Regions from separate parts of the Streptomyces sp. NPDC002403 genome, predicted to be linked through region 3. Evidence: riboswitches for the same ligand, from Rfam matches in the RefSeq annotation. Region 3 holds a riboswitch; each other region holds the start of a gene.
The links. Region 3 has a riboswitch for cobalamin ahead of ACWCPY_RS13360 (ABC transporter substrate-binding protein). Riboswitches for the same ligand answer to the same signal wherever they lie in the genome.

Region 1 (2,192 bases), on a different contig from region 3:
CCAGCACTGGTAGTTGTTCGGGTTCTCGCGGCGCGCGGTGATGACCAGATGGCCCTGGCCGTCGAGTGCCGCGTTGCGGTTCCCGGCCGTGTAGTACTGCCGTTCGTGGTTGTTGACGTTGTCACCGGTCTCGATCTGCCACTTGGCGCCGTCCACGGCGGAGCCCGCGGGGCCGTCGAAGTCGTCGGTGAAGGTCGCGGCCGCCGTCGTCGTGGCGGTACGCGGCCCGGGTGCGGGCACCCCGGCCGCGAGGCCGGAGGAGGCCGGGACGAGGGCGAGCGCGGAGAGTGTGCAGAGCGCGGCCGTGAGCAGGCGCCGGGGGAGATGGGGGGAGGTCATGGGGGTCCTTCCCGTGCGGAACGGAGCGGCCGGTAATTGTCATGAAACTGACAAGCGGCCGCTGTGGGGGGAGCAGGGAGAGGTCTTGGTTCTGTATGCGATTTAAGAAGTGAAGCAACACCGTGTCAAGACCTTGGTACGGACCACAGTTCTTGGATCCAACGGCGGGTCCGTACACGATCGGACGGGATCATTCGGCCGGCGCCGGGGACAGCGGTTGTCCGCACCGCAGGTTCCACCGGCCGGACCGCCCGCTGAGTCCGGTCAGCGTCAGCGGGGCGACATCCAGCCGCCAGAACGCCTCCGGCGGCAGGTCGAGCGCCCCCACGATCACGGCCCGCACCACCGCCGGCTCCACGACGCCCAGCACGCGGCGACCCTCCGCGCCCGCCACCTCCTCGGTGGACGCCAGTGTCTCCAGCCAGCGCCCGGCCCGGGCGCAGAGCTCCAGCAGCGACTCGCCGCCGTGGGGAGCCGCCGAAGGATCGGTCAGCCAGGCCGACACACCCTCCGGCTCGGCCGCGCTCACCGCGGCAAGCCGTCGACCGCTCCACCGGCCCATGTCCCAGCCACGGACAGCCGGTTCGGCCTCGGCGCACAGCCCCAGCGCCTCGGCGGTCGCGGCGCACCGCCCGGACGGTCCGCGCAGCAGCCGGTCGGCCCCGGGCACCGCCGCCGCGGCGGCCCGGGCCCGGCGGACCCCGGCCGCGTCGAGCGGTGCGTCGCCGTCGAAGCGCGCCTCGCGCAGCGCGGCGTTGAGCGCCGGTGAGATCAACATCACCTGTACTGCCATGACCCAGTCAACTCCCTGAACTCCGGCCCCTCCGTGCCCACCATGGCATCAGGGCCGGCCGGCCCGGTTGCCGGCACCATGGCGGCACCTGTCCCCAAGCGGTATGGTCACGGCCAACATGACGTGGGTGTGACGGAAGTCCGGTGAGAATCCGGCACGGTCGCGCCACTGTGAACCCGTACCTGTGCGGGAAGTCAGACCCAGCACCCACGTCTCAGGCACCACGATCGGGACGCGTGTTCCCTCAGGAGGTTCTGCCATGGCACAGACCGCTGCCCCCGCCACCACCGCCGTACCGGCGATCACCCCCATCTCCCTGAAGGCCATTGCCCCCTGGGCGGTCTTCTTCGGCATCCTCATGCTCGTACTGCTGTACTTCGTCGGCGCCGAGCAGGGCGCCACCGCGGTCATCTCCGGCGAAGGTGTCCACGAGTGGGTCCACGACGGCCGCCACCTCCTCGGTTTCCCCTGCCACTGACGTACCGTCCGATCCAGGGGAAGCCCCATGAACTCCATATCTGTCAGAGCCCTGCTCGTGCGCGGCATGCTGGCCGGCCTCGTCGCGGGTGTGCTCGCCCTGCTCGTCGCCTTCTTCCTCGGTGAGTCGCGTGTGGACGCGGCCATCGCCCTGGAGGAGTCGCACAGTCATCACCACGACGGCGGCGAGGAGCTGGTCAGCCGCACCATGCAGTCCACCGCCGGCCTCGCCACCGGTGTGCTGGTCTTCGGTGTGGCGATCGGCGGCATCGCCGCCCTTGTCTTCTGCTACGCCCTCGGCCGGATCGGCAGGTTCGGCCCACGGGCCACGGCCGCACTGATCGCGGGCGCGGCGCTGCTGACGGTGTACGTCGTGCCGTTCCTGAAGTACCCGGCCAACCCGCCGGCCGTCGGCAACCCCGACACCATCGGCCGGCGTACCGCTCTGTTCTTCCTGATGGTGGCCCTGAGCGTGCTGCTGGCCGTCGCCGCGGTCATGCTCGGCAGACGGCTGGCTCCCCGTCTGGGCAACTGGAACGCGACGATCGCGGCGTCCGCCGGATACGTCCTGGTGATCGGCCTC
Region 2 (2,192 bases), on a different contig from region 3:
GTGGAAGAGCTCCTCGGCCATCACGAGGAGCGGCTCACCGGGCTGCTCGGACTGCTCGCGGAGCCGCTGACGCCGTGGGAGCTGGCCGAGCGGATGGAGTGGAACCGGCCCTGGGAGCAGATCCCGCACGGTTCCCGGAACATCGCCGTCTCGGAGGCGGAGGCCCATCTGCGGCGGCTGGTGAAGCTCGGGCGCGCGGAGGCGGTGCCGGGGAGCGAGCCGGTGACGTACACGGCCGTGTGAGTGCGGGGCGGGCCGCTCCGCCCCGCGCGGTTCGGCTCACCGGCCGGGCATCACTGGCCCACCCGTCCGTCGATGCACTCGCGCAGCAGGTCGGCCTGCCCGCAGTGCCGGGCGTACTCCTCGATCCTGTGCACCAGCAGCTCCCGGACGGAGATCCGGTCCTTCCCCAGCCGCTCGCCCAGGTCCGGGTGGCCGGCCAGCGCGGCGTCGGTCGCGGCCTGCTCGCGTTCCAGGTCGGCGTAGGCGGCGTCGACCACGGCCTGGTCGGCGACGGCTCCGTCGAAGTCCGCGTCACGCTTGCCGTACAGCTTGGGCAGCGGTTCGCCGTCGGTGATCCAGTTGCGCCAGTCCCGCTCCACCTCGGCGAGGTGGCGCAGGAGGCCGAGCAGTGACAGCGTCGACGGCGGGACCGAGCGGCGGGCCAGCTGCTCCGCGTCCAGGCCGTCGCACTTCATCCGCAGGGTCAGCCGGTAGTCGTTGAGATACTCCGCGAGCGTCGCGAGCTCGCCCTCCGGGTTCGTGCCCTCCTTGCTGCGGGGGTCGTCGTCCGGGTCCGCCCACATGTCGGGGTAGACGGTCGCCTGGGTCCAGCGTGCGGGTTGATCGCTCATGCGGGACATGGTCGTCCGTTCGGGGCCGAACTCGCCAGTGGGTTTCCCCCGTTGCCCTCCGGTGGGTGTTCCGCGTCGCCGGCGGGCCGAAGCCGCCCCGGGCCCGGCCGGGCCCGCCCGGTAGAGTGTGCGGGTCGTCATCATGCCCGTTCAGGGGGAAGCCGGTGCGAATCCGGCACTGACCACGCAGCCGTGAACCGTCTGGGAGACGGTGAGTCGGAATGCCCTGTCCGCGGTCGTGACCGGCTCGGACCACCGGACCCACCGGTGGTCGGCACCGTCGAGGTATACGGAGCCGGAGCCTGGTGCCTGAGCGTGCCTGTGCCCGGTTCACCCCGCAGGAGAGGCCCCGCCCGCCATGACCGTACGCCGCAGCGCAGCGACGCTCGCCGCCACCGCCGCCGTGCTCTGCGCGGCCGCAGCGCCGGTCGCGGTCGCAGCGCCGTCCCCCTCGCCCTCGCCGTCCGCCGCACTGCCCGCCGGGCTGTACGGCACGGGCGACCCCACCTACGACGGGGTGTGGCGGCAGTCGATGTCCTTCCTCGCCCAGCGGCTGGAAGGGGTCACTCCGGCCGCGAAGTCGGTGGACTGGCTGGTCTCCCAGCAGTGCGCCGACGGCTCCTACGCCGCGTTCCGGCCCGATGTCTCCAAGCCGTGCGACGCGAAGACGGTGCGGGACACCAACGCCACCGCGGCCGCCGCCCAGGCGCTGGTCGAGGTCGGCGGGCACCGGGAGACCGTGAACGACTCGGTGCGCTGGCTGAAGTCCGTGCAGAACGAGGACGGCGGCTGGGGCTACACCGCCAAAGCGCCCAGCGACGCCAACTCCACCTCCCTGGTGATCGGCGCCCTCGCCCGGCAGGGGCAGCGGCTCGCGGACATCACGACCCCCGGCGGGAAGACCCCCTACGACCCACTGCTCGCGCTCGCGATCCCGTGCGGCGGCAAGGACGGCGGTGCCTTCGCGTACCAGCCCGACAAGAAGGGGAAGCTCACCGCGAACGCGGATGCCACCGCGGCCGCCGTGCTCGGCACGATGGGCAAGGCGATGGCCGTCGGGAACAACGCCGCGGGCAAGGCGCCCGGCTGCCACCCGGGCTCCGGCCTCACGCCCGAGCAGGCCGCCCAGAACGGCGCCCACTACCTCGTCGGCGCCCTCGCCGGCGGAAACCACCTGGACCTGGCGCCGATGCCCGGTGCCACCGACACCACCCCGCAGCCCGACTTCGGCAACACCGCCGACGCGGTCGTCGCCCTGTCCGCCTCCGGCCACCAGGACAAGGCGGCCGGGGCCATCGGCTGGCTGAAGAAGAACTCCGCGGACTGGGCCGCCCGGAG
Region 3 (2,192 bases):
CGGGGAGAGCCGTGAACGGCCCCATCCGAGGTGGGAGGCGACCGCGGACCAGACGTCGGCCACGGAGATCCGGGCGGGGCCGATGGTGACGGCCAGGGCGACGGAGCCCACGAGCAGCGCGATGCCGCACACCCACAGGACCCCGCCGCGCAGCCTCCGTACGTCCTTCACGGCACCAGCGCAGGTGCCGGGGTCCGGTGGCGCGGCCACCGCGGTGCCGTGTTCGGTCCCCGTCACCCGGCGAACCCGAACCGGCGCAGCCCGGCGGCGACGCGTTCGACGCCCTCGACCGTCCGGATGGACGGGTTCATGGACTGTCCGCTGAGCAGGACGTACCGCTTGTGTCTGACGGCGTCCATGTTCTTCGTGACCGGGTTGGACTCCAGGAACTCGATCTTCTTCGCGGCGCTCTCGGCGGTCTGGGCCCTGCGGGTCAGGTCGCCGATGACCAGGACATCGGGGTTGCGGTCGGCGACGGTCTCCCAGCTGATCTGGGGCCATTCCTCGTGGGTGTCGTCGAAGACGTTCTTCGCGCCGAGCTCCTCGGTGATGATTCCGGGCGCTCCGCAGCAGCCGGCCAGGTACGGGGACTTGGAGTCGGAGAACCAGTACAGGAGGGTGGCTCCGGAGGCGTCGATGCCCTCGGCCGCCTTCTTCACCCGGGCCCGCAGCTGTGCCACGAGCGCGTCGCCGCGCTCCGGTACGCCGAACACCCGGGCCAGATCGCGCACTTCGCCGTAGACGCTGTCCATGGTCAGCCGCGCGGTACGGGAGCCGTCGCCGCCCTTGCTGTTGTCCTTGCCGGTGCAGTCGGCGGGCGAGACGTAGGTGGGGACGCCGAGTTCCTCGAACTGTTCGCGCGGTGCGACGCCACCCTTGGCGAGTGTCGATGCGAACGACGCGCTGACGAAATCGGGCTCGCGGTCGAGGACCTTCTCCGAGGACGGCCGGTTGTCCGAGATCCTGGGCACCCCGTCGTTGGCCTTCTCCAGGCCCTTCATCACCGGGTCGGTCCAGGTGGCGGTGGCTGCCAGCCGGTCGGCGAGGCCGAGGGAGAGCAGGATCTCCGTCGATCCCTGGTCCACCGGGACGGCGCGGCGTGGCGCGGCTTCGACGGTGACGGTGCGTCCGCAGTTCTTCAGTGTCACCGGGTATCCGTGCGCGGGCCCCGGTTTCGCGGCGGAGTCACCGGCTCCGCCGGAGCAGGCGGTCAGCAGGACGAGCCCCGCCGAGAGCAGGGCCATGGTGCGGACAGGGCTGGCTATGGACGGCACGGAGTCCCTCTGCGTCTCGGGGCTCATGCGCGGAGCCCGCTGTACGGAGTCCGCGGCCCGGTACCGGGCCGCGGGTACCAGCAGGTCTTCGGACTCGGGTTCCTTCGGACGGGACGCCTTCCCAGGACACCCGCGGGTGGTCCCAGTGGCCGTGGCCCCGCCCGTCCCCCTCACCGCTGCGCGTCAGTTCCGGATTCGCACCGGATTCCCTGACCCCTTACGTGGAGTTCGACTGGCCCCGGCAAGCTATCACGAGCCTCTGCGCAGCTCATGAGGGGTGTGGCCGGTGGTACGCCGGGCGGTGTTTCCCGTCGCACCACCTGCCGGATGCCTACGGACGCTGAAAAGCGATCACGGCGTTGTGTCCGCCGAAGCCGAAGGAATGGCTGACGGCACGCCGGATGGGCTGCCGCAGCGGTTGCTTGGTGACGCATTCGATGTCGAACTCGGGCGCCGGGGCGTCCAGGTTGGCGATCGGTGGGACGACTCCGCGCTGGAGCGTGAGGACGGTGAGTCCGGCCTCGATCGCTCCGGCCGCCCCCATACAGTGCCCCAGTACGCCCTTGGGGGCGGTGACGGGGGGCCGGTGCGGGTAGACCCGGGCGATCAGGGCTGCCTCGGCGGCATCGTTGACCGGGGTCGCGGTGCCGTGCGCGTTGACGTGCTCGACGTCCTCGGCCGCCCAGCCCGCGTCGCGCAGCGCGGCCTCCACCGCCGCCTGGGCGACCGCGCCGGAGGGATGCGGGCTGATGGGGTGGTGGGCGTCGGTGGTGGCGCCGGTGCCGGCGAGCAGTGCCCGTGGGGCCGCGCCCCGGGCCCGGGCGTCCTGTGTCCGTTCCAGCACCATGACGGCCGCGCCCTCGCCCATGACCAGTCCGGCCCGGTCCGCCGCGAAGGGACGGCAGAGCCCGGCCGGGT
Region 4 (2,192 bases), on a different contig from region 3:
ACATCGCCGCCCAGCGCGTCCACATCGCCACGGCCGTCGTCGAGTACGAACAGGAACCTGCCCGACAGACCCGCCGTCCCTCCGCCCGCGCACAGCAGCGCGTCCAGTTCGGAAAGCCAGGGGCCGACGTCCCGCGCGCCCCGGCCGTCGAGTCCCGAGAGCGGTGAAGCCACGATGTTGCGTATCCGCTCGTGCCGAGCGGAGGGCAACAGCCCCGCCTCTCCCAGCCGGTCGGCCAGTTCGGCTCCGCAGTCCGGACCCAGCCCGCGCAACTGGACGTTGCCGCGCGATGTGAGATGCAACTCACCATCGCCCAGACTCTCCGACAGCGCCCCCAGGGCTTCTGCCTGCACCGCCGTCAGCAGACCGCCGGGAACCCGGACACGGGCCAGCCGGCCGTCGTCCGCCCGGTGCAGCCGAAGCGTGCCGGGGCAGGCGTCACCGCGGTCCCGGGCAGAGGCGTCTCCCGGCGGTGAAGGCGAAGTGGCAGGTCGGGGCATGGCGGCGAGCATACCGACCATCCGACCGGATCCGTATGTCCTCCATCGGTTGACCGGCCCTTACTATGCCTACTGACGAGCCATCCGGCACGTCGTCGCCACAGACGGCGACAGGGGAGGAAGTCCGGTGCGATTCCGGCACGGTCCCGCCACTGTGAGCCCGGCCACGGCCTGGCAAGTCAGGAACTCCCTTCCCCGAACACTCGAACCCGTTCGAGCAGGGGAGCCTCATTCCGACACCGCCCGGGGCGTGGACACCCCGAGGAAGGCCCGACGCTGCATGATCCTGCTCCTGTCGACGTCCGACACCGACCTGCTCAGTGCCCGCGCCTCGGACGGCCCGGTCCCCTACCGCTACGCCAACCCCTCCCGGCTCCCGCTCCAGGACCTGCCCGAGCTGCTCGACGGCGTCGACCTCGTCGTCGTACGCCTCCTCGGCGGCGTACGCGCCTGGCAGGACGGCCTCGACCAAGTCCTCGCCACCGGACGCCCCGTCGTCGTCCTCACCGGCGAACAGGCCCCCGACGCCCAGCTGATGGCCGCCTCCACGGTCCCCATCGGCATCGCCGCCGAGGCCCACGCCTACCTGGCCCACGGCGGCCCCGCCAACCTGGACCAGCTCGCCCGCTTCCTCTCCGACACCGTGCTGCTCACCGGCCACGGCTTCGCACCGCCCGCCCCGGCACCCTCCTGGGGCCCGCTGGAGCGCACCCCCCGGCGCACCGACGGCCCGGTCGTCGCCGTGCTCTACTACCGCGCCCACCACATGAGCGGCAACACCGCGTTCGTCGAGGCGCTCTGCCGTGCCGTCGAGGACGCCGGCGCCCGCGCGCTGCCGCTGTACGTCGCCTCGCTGCGCACCCCCGAGGCCGAACTCATCGAAGAGCTGCGCGCCGCCGACGCGATCGTGACCACCGTCCTCGCCGCGGGCGGCACCCGGCCCGCCGAGGCCTCGGCAGGCGGCGACGACGAGTCCTGGGACGCGGGCGTCCTCAGCGGCCTCGACGTACCCATCCTGCAGGCCCTCTGCCTCACCGGTTCACGCACCGACTGGGAGGACAACGACGAGGGCGTCTCCCCGCTCGACGCCGCCAGCCAGATCGCGGTCCCCGAGTTCGACGGCCGCCTGATCACCGTGCCGTTCTCGTTCAAGGAGATCGACGAGGACGGCCTGCCCGCGTACGTCGCCGACACCGAGCGCGCCGCCCGCGTCGCCGGGATCGCCGTGCGCCACGCCCGGCTGCGCCACATCCCGGCCGCCGAGAAGCGGATCGCGCTCGTCCTGTCCGCGTACCCGACCAAGCACTCCCGGATCGGCAACGCCGTCGGCCTCGACACCCCGGCCAGCGCCGTCGCCCTGCTGCGCCGACTCCGCGCCGAGGGATACGACTTCGGCACGCGGGAAGTCCCCGGCCTCGTGTCGGGCGACGGCGACGAGCTGATCCGCGCGCTGATCGAGGCGGGCGGCCACGACCAGGAGTGGCTCACCGAGGAGCAGCTGGCCCGCAACCCGGTCCGCATCCCGGCCGCCGACTACCGGCGCTGGTACGCGACCCTCCCGGCCGAGCTCCGCGAAGCCGTCGAGCGGCACTGGGGCCCCGCCCCGGGCGAGATGTTCGTGGACCGGTCGGCCAACCCGGACGGCGACATCGTGCTCGCCGCCCTGCGCCACGGCAATCTGCTCATCCTCAT

Region 1: linked by a shared signal. The riboswitch ahead of ACWCPY_RS05525 (CbtB domain-containing protein) and the one ahead of ACWCPY_RS13360 (ABC transporter substrate-binding protein) in region 3 are both predicted to bind cobalamin.
Region 2: linked by a shared signal. The riboswitch ahead of ACWCPY_RS03140 (prenyltransferase/squalene oxidase repeat-containing protein) and the one ahead of ACWCPY_RS13360 (ABC transporter substrate-binding protein) in region 3 are both predicted to bind cobalamin.
Region 4: linked by a shared signal. The riboswitch ahead of cobN (cobaltochelatase subunit CobN) and the one ahead of ACWCPY_RS13360 (ABC transporter substrate-binding protein) in region 3 are both predicted to bind cobalamin.

Annotation. Positions count from the first base shown of each region.
Region 1 covers NZ_JBSFBQ010000003.1:197,169-199,360, forward strand. The annotation lists partial or broken gene ACWCPY_RS05515 (glycoside hydrolase family 16 protein) at 1-339, opposite strand, end outside; gene ACWCPY_RS05520 (histidine phosphatase family protein) at 530-1,132, opposite strand; adenosylcobalamin (AdoCbl) riboswitch at 1,240-1,388, shown strand; gene ACWCPY_RS05525 (CbtB domain-containing protein) at 1,392-1,610, shown strand; gene ACWCPY_RS05530 (CbtA family protein) at 1,638-2,192, shown strand, end outside.
Region 2 covers NZ_JBSFBQ010000002.1:145,499-147,690, reverse strand. The annotation lists gene ACWCPY_RS03150 (MBL fold metallo-hydrolase) at 1-243, shown strand, start outside; gene ACWCPY_RS03145 (DinB family protein) at 294-863, opposite strand; cobalamin riboswitch at 969-1,102, shown strand; gene ACWCPY_RS03140 (prenyltransferase/squalene oxidase repeat-containing protein) at 1,213-2,192, shown strand, end outside.
Region 3 covers NZ_JBSFBQ010000009.1:60,650-62,841, forward strand. The annotation lists gene ACWCPY_RS13355 (FecCD family ABC transporter permease) at 1-237, opposite strand, end outside; gene ACWCPY_RS13360 (ABC transporter substrate-binding protein) at 234-1,301, opposite strand; cobalamin riboswitch at 1,337-1,526, opposite strand; gene ACWCPY_RS13365 (beta-ketoacyl-[acyl-carrier-protein] synthase family protein) at 1,606-2,192, opposite strand, start outside.
Region 4 covers NZ_JBSFBQ010000003.1:238,471-240,662, forward strand. The annotation lists gene cobG (precorrin-3B synthase) at 1-512, opposite strand, end outside; adenosylcobalamin (AdoCbl) riboswitch at 613-693, shown strand; gene cobN (cobaltochelatase subunit CobN) at 781-2,192, shown strand, end outside.